One region of the Shewanella sp. SR44-4 genome, then DNA from elsewhere that is predicted to be linked to it. Evidence: predicted binding sites of a transcription regulator. Region 1 holds the regulator's gene; each other region holds the start of a gene.

Region 1 (6,960 bases):
GCCTGGGGTTAAATTGGCATAAGGATGATTATTATCAACCCACTGCAAACTCACTTCAGCCTGTAACTTGCCTTCCACTTTATCCAGCGAAGCCACATAACGTAGCACCTTGTTCTGTTCAGCCGCAGCGACATACTGCTGCAACAAATCATCGTCTAACTCACTGATGCGTGTTAAAAAATCTTCTAGTGACAACTCTGCTAAAGCTTGAGGCACTAATGAGTTAAGACTAATATCGTCTAGCTCTACCGCTAAACCTATCTCGCGAGCCAAGATTAACAACTTACGTTGCATATCGCGGCCAGATAAGTCATCACGAGGATCCGGTTCAGTAATGCCTAAACTGCGAGCATGCAGTACTAATTCTGAGAACGGCTTACTGCCATCATAATTTTCGAACAACCAACATAACGTGCCCGAGAAAATACCACCCACGGCTTCAATAGTGTCACCACTATTACGTAAGTCATTTAACGCATGTTGAATAGGTAAACCTGCGCCACAACTGGCGTTATAACGCCAAAATAAGCGGCGATTACTCAGCTGCTGCTTTAATTCACGATAAAATGGCAATGGCCCTGAGCCGGCTAATTTATTGGCACTTACCACATGAATACCACGGGCAAATAGCTCGGGATATTGTAAGGTTAAGGCAGCACTCGCACTGATATCTAAGGCGACAATTTCATCGCATGATAACTGCGCTAATTGATCAAACAGTTGATCATAATCCCATTCAATGCCTTGCTGTTGATAATCTTGCTGCCATTGTTCAAGGTTAATTCCGTCGTTAGAAATTAATGCTTTTTTCGAACCGACTAAACCAACGAGCTCAACAGAGGCTTCGAGTTCGTGATCTAATGCTGGACTGGCGCGTTTAAACAAATCAATCCACGCCTCACCAATGTTACCCACTCCCAGCAATAACACTCCAATACGCATTCTTGGTCCAGCACAACGACGATGTACTTTTTGGGTCAATAAACTCACTTGAGCTTGCGGGACTAAGGTGACCAAACTTAATGCATCTTGATAAATCGGTTTGGCATCACGGCTGAGTAGTCGGGCAAAACTGCGTCTAAAGTGATGAGCATCGGCACTGACTAATGCCACTAGGCCTAAGTCAGTTTGGGCACTCAACTCCTCAATCAAAAATTCGCTGCTGTATTGAGTGAGCAAAGCTTGCACTTGTTTTTGGCTTTCAAGCGTTAACGCCAACTCAAACTTATGTTGTGCTAGCGACCAATAAGCTAACGGCGTGATACCAGCTTTATCCAAAATGGCCAACAATGGTTCAATGTCTGCGTTCATTTTAAAACTAAACAACACCACTTCATTTAAGTTAGTCACGACTGGCGCACTCGCAGATGAACTCAGTGGCGCAATTAAGGTGAAGTCGGTGTGCGAAGCATAGCTTGAGCGTACCGCTAAACTCACTTTAGTATTAAACAGTGGCTGTAAGGTACGAGAATGCAGTACAGGAGAGCCCAGGCGCGCTAAGCGATCCGCTTCTGCGAGTGACATACTCTTGAGTAATTTAGCATCATTAATTTTATTCGGGTCGGCGTTAAATACCCCTTCAACGTCGGTCCAAATGGTCACACGCTCAATGTCAGCTAAGCTGGCAATTAAGGTGGCACTAAAATCAGAACCATTGCGACCCAGCAATAAGGTATCGCCGTGGCGGTTAGCGCATATAAAGCCGGTGATCACTAAACGCTCTTGTGGGTGCAAGGCTAATAAGGCCTGTACCTTATCACGAGACTCAGCCACTAAAATATTGGGTACGGCGCCTTCATCGGCTACCAAAATAGAGCACGCATCGACATGAGTCGCAGCTACGCCCATTTCTCGTAACAAAGCGGCCATTAAGCGCGCCGACCAACGTTCACCAAAACTCACCACTTGGTTTAATTGGTAATCGTTACGTTGCTCTAAAGATAATAAGCTGACTAACTGAGATTTGTCGGTAGACAAACGTTCGCGTAAATCACGCGCTTGCTCGTTTGATAATAATTGTTCAATTAACGTCTGCTGGTAACTGATCAGAATTTGCAGCTCTTCTTGCCACAACTGACCGCTGTCACGCAGGCTCAATAATTTGTATAAGAAGTTAGTCGTTTTTCCGGCGGCGGATACCACAACTAAATCATCACTCTGACCATGCGTAAGTAGAATATGTGCAACACGGCGATAGCAATCTGCATCCGCTAAACTTGAACCACCAAACTTATGTAAATGACTTCGCGTCATTACTGACTCCTTAAACAACTACGACTTTTGTTGCGACTGCTAGACTTCTATTTTGAAACCAATAGTGTTGCAAGTGCATGTTTTGCTATTTTACCCAATTTGGTCGAAACCACAGCTAACTTAAACTCGAATTAAGCTGATTTTATCGCGGCAACAGCTGCTAGGCCTGCTTGAATATCGGCCAAGAGGTCATCTGCATCTTCAATACCGACAGATAGTCTCAATAAAGTCTCTTTAATACCAGCCTCTTGCCTTGCTTGTGGGTCCATTGCTCTATGGGTCATAGTGGCCGGAACGGCGACTAAACTTTCCACTCCGCCTAAACTTTCGGCAACACTAAACAACGACAGCGCCTTTAAAAATGCCACCACTTCCGCTTCGCCGCCGATTAACTCAAAACTTAACATAGCGCCAAAGCCTTGTTGTTGTTTTGCCGCAATTTCGTGACCTGGATGGTCTTTTAAACCCGGATAATACACCTTGGCCACCACATCACTGGCGCTGAGTAACTCAACAATCTTTTGTGCATTACGTTGATGCTCACGAATTCGTACCGCTAAAGTACGTAAGCCTCGGAGGGTTAAATAACTGTCAAATGCTGACCCCGTAAGCCCAAGAGTATTTGACCACCAATGTAACAACTCACCCACTTGAGGATCTTTAGCCACTACAGCCCCACCGACCACATCGCTATGACCATTGATGTATTTGGTGGTTGAGTGAATCACAATGTCTGCACCTAATAATAATGGCTGCTGTAATATTGGTGATAAAAAGGTGTTATCGACTGTCACTAGCGCGCCAACGTCATGGCAAGCGATACTAATGGCATTAATGTCTACCACCCGCAATAAAGGATTCGATGGCGTTTCTAACCACACCATTTTCGGTTTTTGAGCTATCGCTTTGCTCAGCGCTTGCGCATCAGTTTGATCAACAACCAATAACTTAAATTGGCCTTTTTTGGCCAAGTTAGTAAATAAGCGGTAACTGCCACCATAACAATCGTGCGGCACAACCAATAAATCCTCTGGGCCAAGTAAGCTAGTCACCAATGTAATCGCCGCCATGCCGGTACATGTCACCACGCCGGTAGCACCTTGCTCGAGTTTGGCGAGTGCGTCACCTAAAATACATCGAGTAGGATTACCCGAACGACTGTAATCAAACTCGCGCGGATTATTGTGGCCATCGAATGAATAATTGGTCGATAAATAAATCGGTGGCACGATAGCACCATGTTGTGTGTCTGTTTCAATACCTTGGCGAACGGCCAATGTGGCGTTTTGATGCTTAGTCATGGTAACTCCTAAAATTTCACAAACACACAAAGAGATGTCTAGACGTCCAAATTTACCTAAGAGATCCCCATCCGTCAACTTAAATAGACGTTTAGACGTCTAAACATCAAGAAATCTATTTGCAATCGGGATTAAATAGTAGCAATAATTTGACTAGAGATTGTAACGGTTTAAAATCTGCAGCGTATTTATCGTTAAGGGTAAGTTAATGACTGAGTGGAATGGCGAATATATCAGCCCATATGCCGAGCACGGCAAAAAAAATGAACAAGTAAAAAAAATTACGGTTTCTATCCCTTTAAAAGTATTAAAAGTACTGACGGATGAGCGGACGCGTCGCCAGATAAATAATCTGCGCCATGCAACTAACAGTGAACTGCTATGCGAAGCATTTTTGCATGCGTACACAGGTCAACCATTACCTTATGACGGTGATCTATCAAAAGATCAGCCTGATAGCATTCCAAGTGAAGCGAAAAAGTTAATGGATGATATGGGTATCGAGTGGGAAGAGCTCGAATAATTCACTGATTAGTCAATACCTCACAGACTTTGAAACGACCCTAATAAGAAGTCGTCATGTTTTTAAAGAGAACTTATGATGTCATTTATCGATCCAACGACCTTGATACTGGCATCGATTATCGTGTTTTTTGGCGCGCTAACCCAAAGCTTAATTGGCTTTGGGTTAGCCGTTGTTGCTAGCCCGCTGCTGTATATTGTTAATCCTCAATTAGTTCCTGTTCCTATTATTGTTATGGGCTTTGCCATTTCTGCAATGACCTTATTTAGAGAACGCGGTCATCTACAATTTAATGGTTTGCAATATGCCTTACTCGGGCGGATCCCTGGGGGGTTTTTAGGCGCTGGATTATTGCTGTTTGCCCCACAAGCCATACTAGGCTTAGTGATTGCAGGCATTGTGTTTATTGCTGTTATTCTTAGCATCTTTCGCTTTACCGCCCCTATTAATCGCCTCAGTTTATTTATCGCTGGGGTATTTTCAGGCATATTTGGCAATATCGCTGCTATCGGTGGTCCACCAATGGCCATTTTGCTTGCAGGCCAAGACCCAGGTCAGTTTAGAGCGGCATTATCTGCCTTTTTCGTGTTTAGCTCATTAATTGCCTTAGCTATTCTAACCATCGTCGGCTTAGTTGAAGTGAAGCATTTATGGCTATCACTGCTATTATTGCCTTCAGTCGTTGCTGGTTATCTTGTCTCAGGTAGATTAATTGGCCGCGTTGATAAAGATAAAACCCGCATAGTCACCTTAGTGTTATGTAGTATTAGTGCCACTGTGTTAGTGATTATGTCGACCAACACGTTAATGAGCTAATCAGCTATTCTGTACCTGTAAACAAAACCAGCCATCAATGGGCTTGTTCGCTAATAATGATTAAAATCTTCCCCTTCTATTTATCAAGCAGTCTATTTCTCACCTAAAAACGCCATCAATAAGTATCAAAAAAACCACTTTTATCTCCTCTAGCAAAATCCTCATCTTGGCGCAATAGATCCACATCACACTAGTTCATTAGATTTCTTTCAATTAACTTTTTTTCAATTAGATTTTTCTCATGGATATGATCTACTTCAAATTAACACTACTCACTTTTAGGTAACATTGTTTACAGCAAATAAATAATTAAATGCTGTTAATGCACAACCCTAATAAGCCCGACAGAGGACAAAATGATGAACACTTACATTAAAGTTGGTATCGCAGTTGCTATGGCATTATCACTTGGCACCCAAGTGATGGCCGCAGATGGTGGTAATCCTAAAAAAGGTAAGCACCTGTACAAAAAAGAATGTAAAGCCTGCCACAGCGCTAACAGTGAAGGTCCTGAATTAACCCCAATGACCAAAACCATGAGCCAATGGGATCGTTTCTTTACTCGTGATAAGCACAAAGCTAAACCTGCCGTTTTTGAAGCCTTATCAGAAAAAGACATAAAAGATATTCAACAGTTTTTATATGACCACGCCGCCGATTCAGACCAACCAGCTACTTGCGGCTAAATCATCAATGCTGAGTATCTTTTCGTTCTAAACGAAACATCAGCCAATAAACCAAACGAAAAAACTGTGAGGCTTAGCCTCAGGGATCCTGACACAAAAAATTTGCCAAATTGACCTTGTTATTTGGCAAATAAAGGGGAGAAAGACCATGAGAACTCTCATCTCAATATTAGTGGCTAACGCGCTCTTTATGAGCGGCGCAAGCCTAGCAGCAGATACCGATGCACAAAAGATTGCCGATCTTAAACAACAACTGGCTACTATTAATGAAGATCTTGATTACTTAAATTCACGAGTTGACAAAACCGAGCGTCACACAGCCTTAGACAGAATAGCCATTACGGGTGATTTTAGAACCAAAGCACATTCATTACATTATCAAAACGTCACTTGGAACCCAGCCATGAACGTTAACTTTTCTGACTTTGGCGCTAAAGCCATGTCAGGAGTATTTGGCGATCCAAACAGTGCTACCTCACCGTTAGGCCAAATGATGATGGCAAACCCTGATTTAGCCAGCGCGTTTCAAAGCGGTATGCTTCAAGGCGTTATGCCAATGCTGTTGGGCCAAAAAACCCAACAGGACATTGATAACGATATATTTTACACCACGCGCTTACGCCTAAACATTGACGCTAAAGTGTGGGATAACGTCAGCTTTGCAGGACGTTTAACCATGTTTAAGAGCTGGGGAGACTCTGCTGGAGTTAAAGTATTCGACTCATGGAACTCATTCACCATGGACGGCACCAGTAGCGGTAGCACCAGTGGTGATGAGTTAAAAGTAGAGCGCGCCTATTTTAATTGGAAAGACATTAATGGTAGTGGCACTTACCTTTCTATTGGACGTCGCCCTTCAACGTACGGTCCACCAAATCATTATCGTGAAAATGAACTCAGAGGCGGCACGCCATCAGGTCACTTAGTCAATTTCAACTTCGATGGTCTGACCTTAGGTTACAACTTGGGTGATATTACCGGTATTGAAGGCCAAACAGTACGTTTTTGCTATGGCCAAGGCTTTGAATCACAGTACGGCAATGGCGAATTGTTTGGTGACATCATCACTAAAGATACCCACCTCGGCGGGTTTAATATCGACGTGATTAATGACGGTAACCATTTCTTACAGTTCACTTTATTCGGTGCTAAAGATGTCAATGATGGCTTTACGGGCACCATGGCATTCCCTACTCAACTGGCGGGTATCTTTGCCCCAACCATGTATCAAGACATGCAAAAATTCGACAACTTTAACTTCGTCACCCGCGTACAACCAAGCGGTGTCATTGGTGATATGTACTTAGGTGGCCTAGGTTATGCCTATGAAACCGATGACGACCTGAAAATGTTTGCCTCATTAGGATGGACTCGTGCTGAA
Region 2 (6,960 bases), on a different contig from region 1:
AGCCTGCATAAAGTCATGCCCAACTGATGCGATTGTCGAACCCTATGTTGTCGATGCAAGACGTTGTATTTCTTACTTGACCATTGAATTACAGGGCGCTATCCCAGAAGAGTTTCGCCCGCTTATAGGCAATCGTATTTATGGCTGTGATGACTGCCAGCTAGTGTGCCCAGTCAATGCTAAAGCACCACTGACAAAAGAAACTGATTTTCATACTCGCAGTGCGCTTATTCAACCCGATTTACTGACTCTATTTGCTTGGTCTGAAACTTATTTTCTCAGCCAAACAGAAGGCAGTGCGATTCGACGAATTGGTCATAAACGTTGGTTACGTAATATCGCGATTGCATTAGGTAATGCCCCTGCTAATCCGGCCATTATTAATGCGTTAGAGCAACGTAAACACAGTGAAGAAGTGGATGATATGGTACTTGAGCATATTGAATGGGCATTAGTTCAACAAATACAAAAAGCGCCACAGTCGGCGCTTTCACGTAAAACTCAACGAGTGATCAGATCAATACAAAAGGGTTTACCAAGAGACGCATAAACAAAATAAACATTAGGCATTAGGCATTAGGCATTAGGCATTAGAGTCTAAGGTAAAACCCACTTTAATGGTCACTTGCCAATGAGCAATTAGGCCTTCTTCTAAGTGACCACGAGTTTCGATAACTTGAAACCAACGCAAATGTAGTAAACTTTTATTGGCTTCTGCAATCGCATTTTTGACCGCCTCATCTGAACTTATTGGTGATGATCCCACGAGTTCAATGACTTTATAAGTGTGACTCATAATAGCTCCTATTGTTAACTGCACATCTTTAGTTTCAGTGTAGTAAACAATAGCGCTATTCACCGCAGTATCGTTGAATAATAAACAGATAACGGTAAGCCGTTGAATCCGGGGGGGCTCACACCGTTTTTCCCTAAGATAAGTTTTTTTCAACTACTCTCAACAGAGAACAACCAAACTCAACTACATACAACTACATACAATTGCCAAGTCTACATTTGGCTTCGCCATGTCTGCCAGCTAATATTGATAAATTATTTTCATTTAAATCAATGTTATCTATAACGAGTTCATCCCAATTAGAACCGACGTCGAAGCACTTTAGTCGCTTCAATCATATTCCGCAGCGCGGGCTCAACTTCATCCCAGGTACGGGTTTTTAAACCACAATCAGGATTAACCCATAACTGTTTCACCGGCACTTTTTGCGACGCTTTAGTTATTAAGACGACCATTTCATCAACGGTTGGAATATTTGGCGAATGAATGTCATACACACCGGGGCCAATTTCATTAGGATAATGAAAGTCTTCAAAGGCACTCAGTAGCTCCATACGCGAACGTGACGTCTCAATGGTGATAACATCAGCATCCATCGCCGCTATGGCATTAATGGTGTCATTGAACTCGCTGTAACACATGTGTGTATGGATTTGAGTTGCATCTTCAACACCTGCAGCCGATAACTTAAACGCATCCACCGCCCAGGTTAAATAATCTGCCCATTGGCTTTGTTTAATCGGTAAACCTTCACGAAATGCAGGTTCATCAATTTGAATAATGCCAATACCTGCACTTTCTAAATCGACCACTTCGTCACGTACTGCTAATGCAAGTTGGTTAGCAATATCTTTACGTGGAATATCTTCACGAGCGAACGACCAATGTAAAATGGTCACCGGACCCGTTAGCATGCCCTTAACGGGCTTGTCGGTTAAGCTTTGCGCATAGGTAGCCCAGTCGACCGTCATTGGTTTGGGGCGAGAGACATCGCCATAAATTAACGGCGGCTTAACGCAACGAGAACCATAACTTTGCACCCAACCAAATTGAGTAAACCCAACGCCCTCTAATTGTTCACCAAAATACTCCACCATGTCATTACGCTCAGCTTCGCCGTGAACTAGCACGTCGATACCCAATTTAAGTTGACGAGAAATGGTGTCTTGAGTGACTTGCTCAAGCTGTGAACGGTAATCATTGTCATTGATTTCGCCTTTACGCCAGCGACTGCGTAACCCCCGAATAGCTGGCGTTTGCGGAAATGAACCTATGGTGGTTGTGGGTAATAATGGCAGCGCTAACTTTTGTTGTTGGGCAATGATACGGCGGGCAAATGGACTGTTACGTTCAAAATCATCAGCGGTTAGCTGCGACACACGTTCTACAACCTGTTGATTAGCTGCGGCAGCTTTTGCCAAGCGGCGTTGCTGGCAACGATCAATAATCGCTTGGCTAGTTGCTGAACCTTGCTCAACGATTAATTGATGAATTTCGTTAAGTTCAAATAATTTTTGTTTCGCAAAAGCTAATTGGCCAAGTAATGGCGTAATTAATTGGCTTTCAACCTCGACATCCACAGGACAATGCAACAATGAACATGAAGGTGCAATCCACAAACGATCGCCTAACGTGGTCGCTAACTCGGTTACCTTCTGTGCAATCACATCAACATCAGCAGCCCACACATTACGGCCATTAACCACCCCAACAGAAAGTACCTGCTGAACGCCTAAAGCATTAACAAACACATCAAGCTGTTCTGGCGCGGTGACTAAATCAAGATGTAGCCCCTCAACCGGTAATGCACTCACCAATGCTTGATGATGGGCAATAGAACCGTAATAACTGGCGAGTAAAACCTTTAATGATGCTGGCTTTTGTTGCGCTAACGTTTGATAACTGTGGCTAATGGCTTGCTGCCACTCATCGGTTAAGTCTGCCGCTAATACCGGTTCATCAAGCTGTACCCAACTCACACCTTGGGCAGCAAAACGAGACAAAATTTGTTGATAGGCAACCAATAACTGCGGTAACAACGTCAACTTATTAAACTCAGAAAGGCTTTTAGATAAGTATAAATACGTCACCGGACCGAGCAGCACAGGTTTTGCTTGATGACCTAATTGCTGTGCTTCTGTGACTTCATCAAACAATTGTTCGAAGGCAATCTCAAATGTTTGATCAGCGCTTAGTTCTGGCACTTGGTAATGGTAGTTAGTATTAAAAAACTTGGTCATTTCTGCCGCACACGCATGTTGACCGCTTTGCGAACGGCCACGAGCCACGCGAAATAAGGTGTCAATATCGACAGCGGCTGGGCTGCCATCAGCTTGAGTGGCCCGATGACGATCGGGGATCACATTTAAGGTCGCGCTCAGGGTTAGCACCTGGTCATAATAAGCAAAATCCCCTACTGGCAGTAATTCAACACCCGCATCTGCTTGCCACTGCCAATGAGTGCGTTTTAATTCACTGGCAACGTTTTTCAGCTCCGTTAATGTTGCTTCACCGCGCCAATAACGTTCTAAAACAAACTTCAATTCACGCTGACGTCCTATGCGGGGAAATCCTAAACTTGAAATTTTCATACTGCTTTCCTTTTCGTTGAGCAAAAATTTATAGCCATTTATGTAGAAAAGCTACATAGGCGTCTGGACGTCTAGAAGTTTATTGTGTTACTCTGCTGTCAAGCAATCGAATTGATTTCATCAGCTAGTTGAGCAAGATTCATGTGGAGAGAAAATGATAGAGCTTAGACACCTTCGCACCTTGATGGCGTTAAAGGAAAGTGGCAGTTTAGCGGGTGCAGCTAAAAAACGGTTTGTAACCCAGTCGGCGCTTTCTCATCAAATAAAAGAGTTAGAGACACGAATTAACTCAACTATTTTTGTTCGTAAAAGTAAACCGTTAACGTTTACTCACGAAGGTTCACGTCTGCTGAATTTAGCGGAAGAAATCTTACCGAAAGTGATTGCAACCGAGTCAGATCTTAAACGCGGTTTAGAAGGTGAAAGCCAACAGCTTAAGCTCGGCATTGAATGCCACAGTTGTTTTCGTTGGTTAATGCCCGTTATTGAGCAATTTAAACAGCATGCGCCAGCAACTCAAATTGACATTTCGAGCCGTCATTTATTTGATTCACTCAATGCGTTGGAGACGGGGAGTTTAGATATAGTGCTAACATCTGACCCTGTGCCAGGACATAGCGTCGCATATCAGCATCTATTTGATTTTGAAGTAAAGTTAGTCGTTGCTAGTGATCACGCATTAGCGGCACAAGCGTTTGTCACGCCAGCGCAATTGGCAAAGCAAACCTTAATCAGTTACCCCGTGCCTTTAGCGCGTTTAGACATATACAAACACTTTTTAGAGCCCGCTGGCATTGAACCTGGCGAGCAAAAGCAATGCGATTTAACCTCCATGCTATTACAAAGAGTAGCCTGTAATGATGGCGTAGCAACCCTACCAACTTGGTCTATCCGAGAGAGTCAGGGGCTAAGCCTTACTGCGGTAAAATTAGGAGCAGAAGGACTAAAACGTCCTTTGTTTGGGGCCTATCGTCGCGATGCCACTAATGCAAATTTAATCCAAAAGTGGCTCGAACTGGTAGCAAGTGAAGGCATAAATCTACAACGGGTTGATTAATAAACCTCGTTTAGATAGTACGCGTCGAAGCACAAGTCCTGGAGAATCAGGGTTTTGTGTTTGGCGTAAGTTATGTGCAATCAAAAATTCTTCGCGTAAATCATCATCTAGCCCTAATGACGCAAATGCTTCGAGCGATAACTGCTGTTGTTGTTTATCAATAAGCGACTTCAATACTTTTAACGATACTGGTCGAGATAACTCAGCATTTAAATAAGCAAAAGCGGTTAACGCAATCACCTGCCCAAACACACTAAACAACGCTAATGTTTGCATTTCATCCGCATCGATTTTAGTGCCTACACCAATGTCGTTGTCTTCACGTAACAGTTGTATACAATCCACCGCAATGGTTTCATTTAATGCCCAATAGCCTTGAACCAGTTTTTTGTAAGGCTCAGAAAGTTCATCAAGTCTTTCTTTAAGGTAAAACGAAAACGCGTAGCGATAAATGTTCACTTGGCCCAAACGGATTAAGGCATCTTTTACACTACGGCTTTTTGTTGATATGACACCTGCTGTTTGCGCGGTATTACTGCGTAACAATAAATGTGCTGCCAAAGCAGGATCCGCTGAAATGATATCGATAACGACTCGAATATCTGCTTCGTTAATCAGAGATTTTTTTAATGGAATTAATATGCCACGACGACCAATGACTTGCTCTTCATTGCCAATAATAGCTTGAACTTGAGTAAGGACTTGTTGCTCAAGATTAGTCATATTCATCAATTACCTTTTCTTAGAATAAATCACTTTATTCATTAATTTAACGATATATTAAAACGAAAGCCAGTAATAGTTTACTGGCTTTCGAAAGGTTATCCGCTAAAAAAAGATAATCTAGAAACGATAACCCGCAGTCAGTCTAATTGAGCGACCCGTACCAGAATAATAACCACTGCCATAAGCCGAGTAATAACCAGTGCCAACATAATCTTCATCAAGCAAGTTATCTACACGTAAGCTACCATTCCAACCTGAATAGGTATAGTTAAGCGCAAGGTTTGTTAGCACGTAACTGTCTAACTTATCACCGGTATTGCTGTTGTCGCCTTCCATGTAACGCTCACCAGTGTAAACGCCTTCAACAAACGCTTGCCAATTATCAGCAAAATCATAGCTTACGAAGGCTTTACCTGAATGTTTTGCCACCCAAGATAACGCTTTACCGTCGTTCTCACCTTGAGTGAACTCTGCATCAATATAGTCGTACGAAGCACCTAGCAGCCAGTCATTTGATAACTGCACATCATAAGCAGTGCTTACACCAAAACGGCGAGATTCATCGGCGTTTACGTTAGCCCCCCCCCCATAAGGCCCATCTGTACGACCGCCTTCGTAAACAATCTCATCTTCTAACTCAAGTTGATAAGCATTGATTTTTAATGTTTGAGTTGTAGTGGTAAAGTCCCAACCTGCTTCGTAAGAACGGCCTGTTTGTGGATTTAAACCTTGTACATCAAGCGGGGTGTAAGCTTGTTCATCGACTTTGGCAAAACGGAAGTTATCATTTGCACGGACATAAAAACGATGTTCACTGCTTGGGCGATAATTTAACCCTAACTCCAACGCATGGGCGTCATTATCGATTTCAATACGGTTCGGATAAAGTAATTGGTCATATAAATCGTCAGTCACTTCAGAATAACGACCACCAACAACATAAGATAACGTCGGCGTTATCGGTACCGATGCTTGCACATAAGCGCTCTTTTGTGTTTGTTCATTATTTCGTTGCGTATAAAGTGTATCGAAATCAGCTTCACCTTTACTCACATCAATACCAGCAACAAAATTTAAATCACCATGTTCTAAATGATAGTTAGCAGTAGCTTTAGGTGAGAAACTTAATAAGTCGCGCTCAATACGCCCTGCTCCACCAAATAACAGACTCGTGGTTGATGTATCCGAGTAGGTTAAATCAGCACCTAAGGCCCAAATATTATTCAGCTGGTATTGATAACCGCTGCGCAATGCTGTGGTTATTTCATGAGAGAATTCACCTTCAGAAAATGATGCTACTTGGCGAGGATCTGCTTCGTACTGCGCCAGCGTTAGCGCGCCTGGTGCTTGGCGATCGTTATCAAAATGATTCACTTCAACATAGAAGTCTTCGGTATCTGTTTGATATTGTAAGCGACCTAGAATAGAACTAGTTTCATTGTCATTATTATCGCGGTAATTATCGCTTTCGTTATAACTGGCCGCTAAAAAGTAACGCCATGCATCATTGATAGCCCCTGAAATATCGCCCTTAGCTTCATAGGTATCAAAACTGCCACCACTAACCTGTAAACCACCACCCGTTTCTGTCGGTGCTTTGGTAATGATATTGATCACGCCGCCAACAGCTTGGTCACCATATAGTACCCCTGCACTGCCTGATAAAATCTCAATACGCTCAACTAAGTTAATCGGGATCGACTCAATGCTCGGTGCCGCAATATCAATATTATTCAGTCTGCGTCCATCGACTAAGATCAGCGTGTTATTAGCGGCTTGTGATGCAGAAA
Region 3 (6,960 bases), on a different contig from region 1:
ATGGCAATATTGGCACACAAAGCTAGCAGCATTGCCATCATCGCCAGCGCGAGAGGAGCAATAATCTCTTTGGTTTCGGCAATCACGTATTGCCACAGTCCTTTAGGCATAAATGGACTGAGTAAGTTAACTCCCCAATGTAAAAATTGAGGTAACAATAACGGAATCGCAACCGAGAGAATACCCAGTAATACTAGACTATGGCGATACTGTTCGGTAAAGGCGAAGGCGATAGTACACACTAAGATTAGCAATGCTGCGATGATAAATTGTCGCCAATGAATAATGCCGAATTGTTGGCTTTGTGGTTGTTTTTGAGCCCCTTGCGCAAGTGGGGTGTTAATCAGGTTTATCAGCATGGGAATACAAGCAGCAAATGCCGCTGACAAGGTTAATATGAGTGCTTGTGCAAACCATTGCCATTGCCAGTTTCCGGGTAATAATTTGGCGCCATAAAGCTGTTCAAGAGTGATGGCGACCATAGGTTGTAGCCATTGCGATAATTGCAGTCCGACAATAAAACCTAATACACAGCCAATAAACACTAAACAGACTATTTCAATGCTTAGGGCAAGCATGATGGTGCGCCTATCGAGCCCTTGCTGCATGATTTGCACCAGCAATTTTTGACGCTTCATTAAGCTATAACGAACCCCGTTGTAGGCAATAAATAAGCCGACAACAAAGGCCAACATGCTCATGGCATCAAGATTAAGATGAAAGCTGGCAGTGAGGGCGGTAAGCGATTCGCCTTCACTCGTTTGGGTGGTGAAATTTAGCTTACTGGTATCAATACCTGCTTGGGTTAGGGTGTTCGTTAATCGAGCTATCAGTTGCTCATCTGTTTCTGATTCGTTTGCGGCTGAGATATTTGCATTTGAAGAGGGTGAATCAAATACGGCAACGTAACTTAACTTACCCTGCATATTCAGCAAGGGTTGAGCGAGTGAGATATCGGCCAAAATTGCCGAACCAAGTCCCCACGAATCATCAATGGCAACGAGTTCAACAGCCGTGTCGTTCAGTATTATGCGGTCAGTGTTGTTGGTCACTTTATTCATGCGTTCGCGCTGGCTTGCCGACATTAGCACTTTGGGTTTGCCTGCCAGTAATTCTGCTAGCGGAATATGCGTCGCTGTTATCGATGAGCTAGCACCTGATTTTTGCTGTTGCATGTTGCTGGTCATAGCGGCAACTACATCACTACTATTAACCCGCCATAATCGGCCTTGTTCATCGGTTGCGATGCCTTCAATGCTGGCAATGGTATTGAATCCTGCATTGGCTAATGCAAAATAAACAGACTCATCAATACTGCTTTCTGTACGGTGGCTAATCGATAAGCGAGCTTGTTGGCTCATTAGTTCGGATACATTGCCATAGCTTTGTTTGGCGTTTTCGTTGGTGGCGTATACGCCAATCAGTAACGTTACCGCGAGCATGATGCCCAGTAAAATAGCACTGGCTTGCAGGGGGGCATGACGATAATGGCTGGCAAACAGGTGCAAGCATAACCTTAAGCGCTTAATTGAGAATAAGTATGATGAAGAGTTAGTTGTCATGGGCTTAACCTTGCAACGTCATGTCAGCAGGGTTAATCACAATCTGCTGATTTTCGACGTGCCAGCGATGCTGCATAAATGCGGCACATTGTTCGCTGTGAGTCACCATTAAAATACAACAGTTGGCTTGTTGAGCGAGTTCGGTAAGTAGTTGCATGACTTGTAATCCGGCGTGTTGATCAAGATTACCTGTCGGTTCGTCGGCTAATATGAGTTGTGGTTTGTGAGCTAATGCCCGCGCGATAGCCACTCGCTGTTGTTGCCCACCGGATAAGTTTTCAACGTTGCGGTCTAACAATGGCGTTAATCCTAGCTGGTGGCAAAGTTCATCACACCAAGGGCTCCATGCTAACTGATTTAGCGCCAGTGAAAATTGAATGTTGTCGCGCACATTTAATGGTGTGAGTAAGTTAAATTGTTGGAATATAACCCCGAGCGACTGACGTCGATATTGGCTCCATTGCTTATCTTGCCACTTTGTCACCGATCGCATGTTATCAGCCTGACGGATTAACATGTCACCGTTGTCTATGGTTTCAAAGCCACCAATGATATTCAGTAAGGTACTTTTACCGCTGCCGCTAGGCCCGGTTAATGCGATAGTTTGACCTTGCTGCAAAGTCAGGTTGACGTGATTAAGCACCGAATGAAATGACTCGCCATCGCGGAACCCTTTACTAATATTTTCTAAGGTGACGATAGTAGTCATAGTCGCTCCATAACGAATTAGCTTAATTGAAGTTCTGAATAAACAGAGTAATATTATCAATAATATACGTGATATAGATCATTAATGTTCAAAAAATAAAAAAGCGAGCCAATGGCTCGCTTAATGAAGATACAACATCAATTAATTAAGCATCTGCTAAAGAATATGGCAACTCGATAATAGTTAGCTGTGAGCTTTCATCTCCGGTAATACGAAGTTGAGCGTTGTTTTCGGTATCATTTGGCAACACCGCGGTAAGCAGTACCTTGTCACCATATTGGACGCATTCAATGATATTGCCACCACGACGGAAGCCGCCTTCAAGGGCAATTTCTAATTGAGTGTCAGTGCTGATGGTTTGCTTGGTAGTACCAGACAAAATATACAATGCACGTTTATTGCCACCGCGATATTTCATCCTGGCAATGGTTTCCTGGCCCATGTAACAGCCTTTGGTAAAGCTAATGCCATTAATGGCTTGCAGGTTGCACATTTGCGCAACGTACTGGCCGGAATGAGCGGCATCTATGTTTGGATAACCGGCTTTAATTTCCAATGCTTGCCATGCACTTGCAGCAAACAATGTTTGTCCCGATTGGCTGATAATGGTTTGTGCTGCTGCATTGTTAATAATGGCAATAAAACGTTCACCATCACGAATAATCACACCTTGCTCAACAAGATTAAGTGGTTGCGATACATCGCCAAAATGTTCAGTTGCAAAGGCTTGTGCTTTTGGGCCAGCAATACCCATTATTTGATAATCATTACTGACATCGGCGAGTTCGGCTTTACTGAATACAGCGTATTTTTGTAACTGAGGTAAATCCAAGCTTAAAGTACTTTTTGGCAGTAACATGAATAAGCTATCGCCGATTGAAAACCCACGGAAACTGGCGAGCATTTTACCTTTAGGGTCGCAATGAGCACCCCATTTCCACTCGTTTGTGCCAAGGGAGGTAATATCTGTGGTGACTTGGCCATGAATGAAACTGCGCCCTTGCTCACCAGTGATTTCGATTAACCCCATATGCGTCAAACTTGATAACATTAATTCAGGAGACGTGGCGATAAAATCCCAATCTGGTTGGTTTACTGAAATGGTCATAACTATCCCTAACGTGTGAATAAGACGGTATGGTTGGAGTGTAACGGATTAATAGAATGCTCAACAGGGGGCTATGGTTTTAAAGCCAATAAAAAAGCTACCTTGTGCACAAGGTAGCTTTTTTAGGAAGACAATTAACTCAAGTTAATTGCTTATAAAAGTCAGTTTAAAACAATACCCGCGCACGGATAGTGCCTTCAATAGATTTTAATTCAACCAATGCTTCTTCTGCTTGATCAGAATCGACTTCCATTACCACGTAACCAATTTCAGCAGTGGTTTGTAAGTACTGAGCAGCAATGTTAATGCCTTTTTCAGAAAACGCTTGGTTAATTTTAATCAATACACCAGGACGGTTTTGATGAATGTGCAATAAGCGTGAGGTACCGCTATGTTGCGCTAAAGACACTTCAGGGAAATTGACCGCAGACAGTGTAGAACCGTTATCTGAGTATTTCACCAGTTTGCCAGCCACTTCTACGCCGATATTTTCCTGTGCTTCAGCAGTACTACCACCAATATGCGGTGTGAGTAATACATTGTCTAAGCCACGCAGTGGAGAGATGAATTCATCATCATTCGACTTAGGTTCTACCGGGAATACGTCAATCGCAGCACCCGCAAGATGTTCTGACTTCAGGGCATCGGCTAAGTCTTCGATATCAACAACAGTTCCGCGAGAGGCATTGATAAAGAAACTGCCTTGACGCATTTGAGCAAATTCAGCTTTAGCGAACATGTCTTTAGTTTGCGGTGTTTCTGGTACATGCAGGCTAACAACGTCTGCTTGGGCCAATAACTTGTCCATAGAGTGAACTTGAGAGGCATTGCCTAACGGTAACTTATCTTCAATATCAAAGAAAATCACTCTCATGCCCAAGGTTTCAGCCAAAATACCCAGTTGAGTACCAATATGGCCATAACCAATCACACCTAAGGTTTTACCACGGACTTCAACACTGCCATTAGCACTCTTCAACCAACCGCCACGATGTGACATGGCATTGCGCTGTGGAATGCCACGCATCAGCATGATGATTTCACCAATCACCAATTCAGCAACACTGCGGGTGTTGGAGAAAGGGGCGTTGAAAACAGGAATACCCAGTTTCTCGGCCGTGGCTAAATCGACTTGGTTGGTGCCAATACAAAAACAACCAATCGCAACCAACTTTTCTGCACGGTGCAATACTTCCGCAGTAAGCTGGGTGCGGGAGCGTAATCCAACAAAGTGAGCATCTTTAATTGATGCAATCAAAGCCTCTTCGCCTAACGAGGCTTTATGGTATTCAATGTTGGTATAACCTGCACGTTCTAGTACATCGACCGCAGTTTGGTGGACGCCCTCCAACAGCAGGATTTTGATCTTATCCTTGTCAAGCGAGTGTTTCGCCATGATATGGGTACCCTCTTATCATTAAATGGTGCTTAAGCTAATGGTTATACTAATGCTTATACTAATAGTTATGATATAAATGCGGACTTCCGGCGCATTATCAAAGTAGCACTTTTTTAAGCGCTTGTAGAGGGCTAGATGGCTAAAGTTTATATTCTAATTTGAGAACAATATCTCATGGAGAGAATTAAGATGAAGAGTAAGGTTATATGGATAGGGATTTATCTATTAGTACTGTTGTGGTCAGTTAGCGCACCTAAAGATATGTTCACTTGGTGGTTAGAAGCTATACCTGCGTTAATCGCATTACCTATTTTATTTTTTAGTCGTAAAAGCTTTCCTCTGACTACGTTAGCTTATGCACTTATTTTAGTGCATTGCTGTGTGTTATTTGTCGGTGCACGTTATACCTATGCTGAAGTGCCGTTATTTGACTGGCTAGCGCAAGTGATGGGCGGCGAGCGCAATAATTACGATAAAGTCGGCCATTTTGCTCAGGGTTTTATTCCGGTAATATTAGCTCGCGAAATATTTATTCGTAAACATGTCATGCAAATAGGTGCTTGGTGTCAGTTTTTAGCAGTATGTTTTGTGTTGGCGTTTTCAGCTTTTTACGAATTAGTTGAATGGTGGGTTGCCATTGCTACCGGTGAAAATGCCGAGGCATTTTTAGGCACTCAAGGATATGTTTGGGATACTCAATCTGACATGTTTCTAGCATTAATTGGTGGGGTATGTGGCTTACTGTTGTTATCGTCTCTTCATAATAAACAAATAGCGACCAAAATGGCGCTTAACCAGCAGTCTTTATCATAAGGCTCACTTAACTTATTTAGTTAGCTTATTTTGTCATAAAATGAGTAAATTTGGCTGCTAGCATTGATGAGAGATTGATGATGTTGAGCGAATTGAAAGTATGAGCTTATCAGTCTTGGGTTAGTGATAAAGTCTACGCAAAGTCAGTCAAATTTACTATTCATACTTTAGACTTACATAATAGTCATATCAACTAACAAATTTTTACTATGCTTGCTGTATAGGAAGGTTTTTTATTATAAGAATCGTGATTGATAATGACCGACTTAACCTAATAGCCACTTTTTTGGTGAGTCGATTTATCTCGTAACGCGATTAACGAATGAAGAAAGAACATGCTCTAATATAACGACAAAAAGTAAACTATCTGCTCAGCCTAGTTTTGAAGGCTAGTAAACGTATTTCATTTACGTATAGTATATAGCCTCAGGATGTGCTCAAGGTATGTTGAGCAATAATGTACTTTTCAGGGAGAAGAGTGATGAGTTCAAATATTGATGAGTTGGTGTTTTTGCACCAAATCGCAGCACCTTGCCATTTAGCTATTTTGGCAGAATCTATCGGGTTGAAAACTCGAATTGTAAAACATGCGGCTGAGCTTGAGTTAGAAAAAAAATCCAACAACTTTTATCTTGTTTCACAAAAAGGTGCGGCCTTAGACAGTAAGGGCATCCCGTTACTGGTATCGCGTTTAGTGGAGCATGTCCCTGTAGCATTGTACCAAGTTGAACGTGGATCACTTGATCAAGAGTCAGCATTACTCTTAGGCGTACGGGGTTTGTTATACAGTGATCAACGCATGGACTTAATGCTGACGGGTCTGCGTAAAATGGTTTCTGATGAATTGTGGTACGACCGTCCACTGATTAGTAAGATTTTTAGACGTTTAGTCCAGCAACTCGATACCAACGTTGAAATCCCTGCCGATACCGTGGCCATCCTCCAAAGATTAACCAGTCGAGAAAGAACCATTATTCAGCTTGTTTCTAGCGGTGCACGTAATAAAGAAATTGCCCAGCGTTTGTGTATTAGTGAACATACTGTAAAAGCGCATATTTCATCTATTTTCCGTAAAACGGAGTCTCGTAACCGAGTTGAGTTATTGCGTTGGGCACAGACCTACCAAAGCCATTGCGAATTAGTGAGTTAACGTACATATAGATTTAGTGAATAACTATAAAAGGAGCTTAGGCTCCTTTTTAATGGGTTAATGTTATTGATCGCGTTTTTCTTTCAAAAAGGTAAGCTAATCAGTACACTGAGTTTTCTAATAATAATAATGATGGATATTAAGAATGAGTATTTGGTTTAACATTGTCACTTTAGAAGATTGTGCTCGCTTAGATGCAGGGATGCAGGGAAAGGGCAC

What was found. Region 1 encodes MetJ, which represses methionine synthesis genes. Its sites were predicted from a motif close to TAGACGTCTAGACGTCTA; they were not measured.
Region 2: a site for MetJ is predicted at 3,452-3,469, ahead of metE (5-methyltetrahydropteroyltriglutamate--homocysteine S-methyltransferase). Genes of this name have one in related genera too.
Region 3: a site for MetJ is predicted at 4,903-4,920, ahead of serA (phosphoglycerate dehydrogenase). Genes of this name have one in related genera too.

What each region holds. Positions count from the first base shown of each region.
Region 1 is NZ_JACJDU010000041.1:15,692-22,651, forward strand. Features, by position in the region: gene H5125_RS16645 (bifunctional aspartate kinase/homoserine dehydrogenase II) at 1-2,253, opposite strand, end outside; gene metB (cystathionine gamma-synthase) at 2,385-3,554, opposite strand; gene metJ (met regulon transcriptional regulator MetJ) at 3,763-4,077, shown strand; gene H5125_RS16660 (sulfite exporter TauE/SafE family protein) at 4,153-4,893, shown strand; gene H5125_RS16665 (cytochrome c) at 5,250-5,579, shown strand; gene H5125_RS16670 (DUF3373 domain-containing protein) at 5,728-6,960, shown strand, end outside.
Region 2 is NZ_JACJDU010000035.1:44,398-51,357, reverse strand. Features, by position in the region: gene queG (tRNA epoxyqueuosine(34) reductase QueG) at 1-550, shown strand, start outside; gene H5125_RS15460 (dodecin) at 584-796, opposite strand; gene metE (5-methyltetrahydropteroyltriglutamate--homocysteine S-methyltransferase) at 1,096-3,387, opposite strand; gene H5125_RS15450 (LysR family transcriptional regulator) at 3,542-4,444, shown strand; gene H5125_RS15445 (HDOD domain-containing protein) at 4,427-5,167, opposite strand; gene H5125_RS15440 (TonB-dependent receptor) at 5,288-6,960, opposite strand, start outside.
Region 3 is NZ_JACJDU010000004.1:99,155-106,114, forward strand. Features, by position in the region: gene H5125_RS03460 (ABC transporter permease) at 1-1,562, opposite strand, end outside; gene H5125_RS03465 (ABC transporter ATP-binding protein) at 1,567-2,271, opposite strand; gene ygfZ (tRNA-modifying protein YgfZ) at 2,417-3,379, opposite strand; gene serA (phosphoglycerate dehydrogenase) at 3,546-4,775, opposite strand; gene H5125_RS03480 (DUF2238 domain-containing protein) at 4,968-5,591, shown strand; gene H5125_RS03485 (response regulator transcription factor) at 6,073-6,741, shown strand; gene H5125_RS03490 (PaaI family thioesterase) at 6,887-6,960, shown strand, end outside.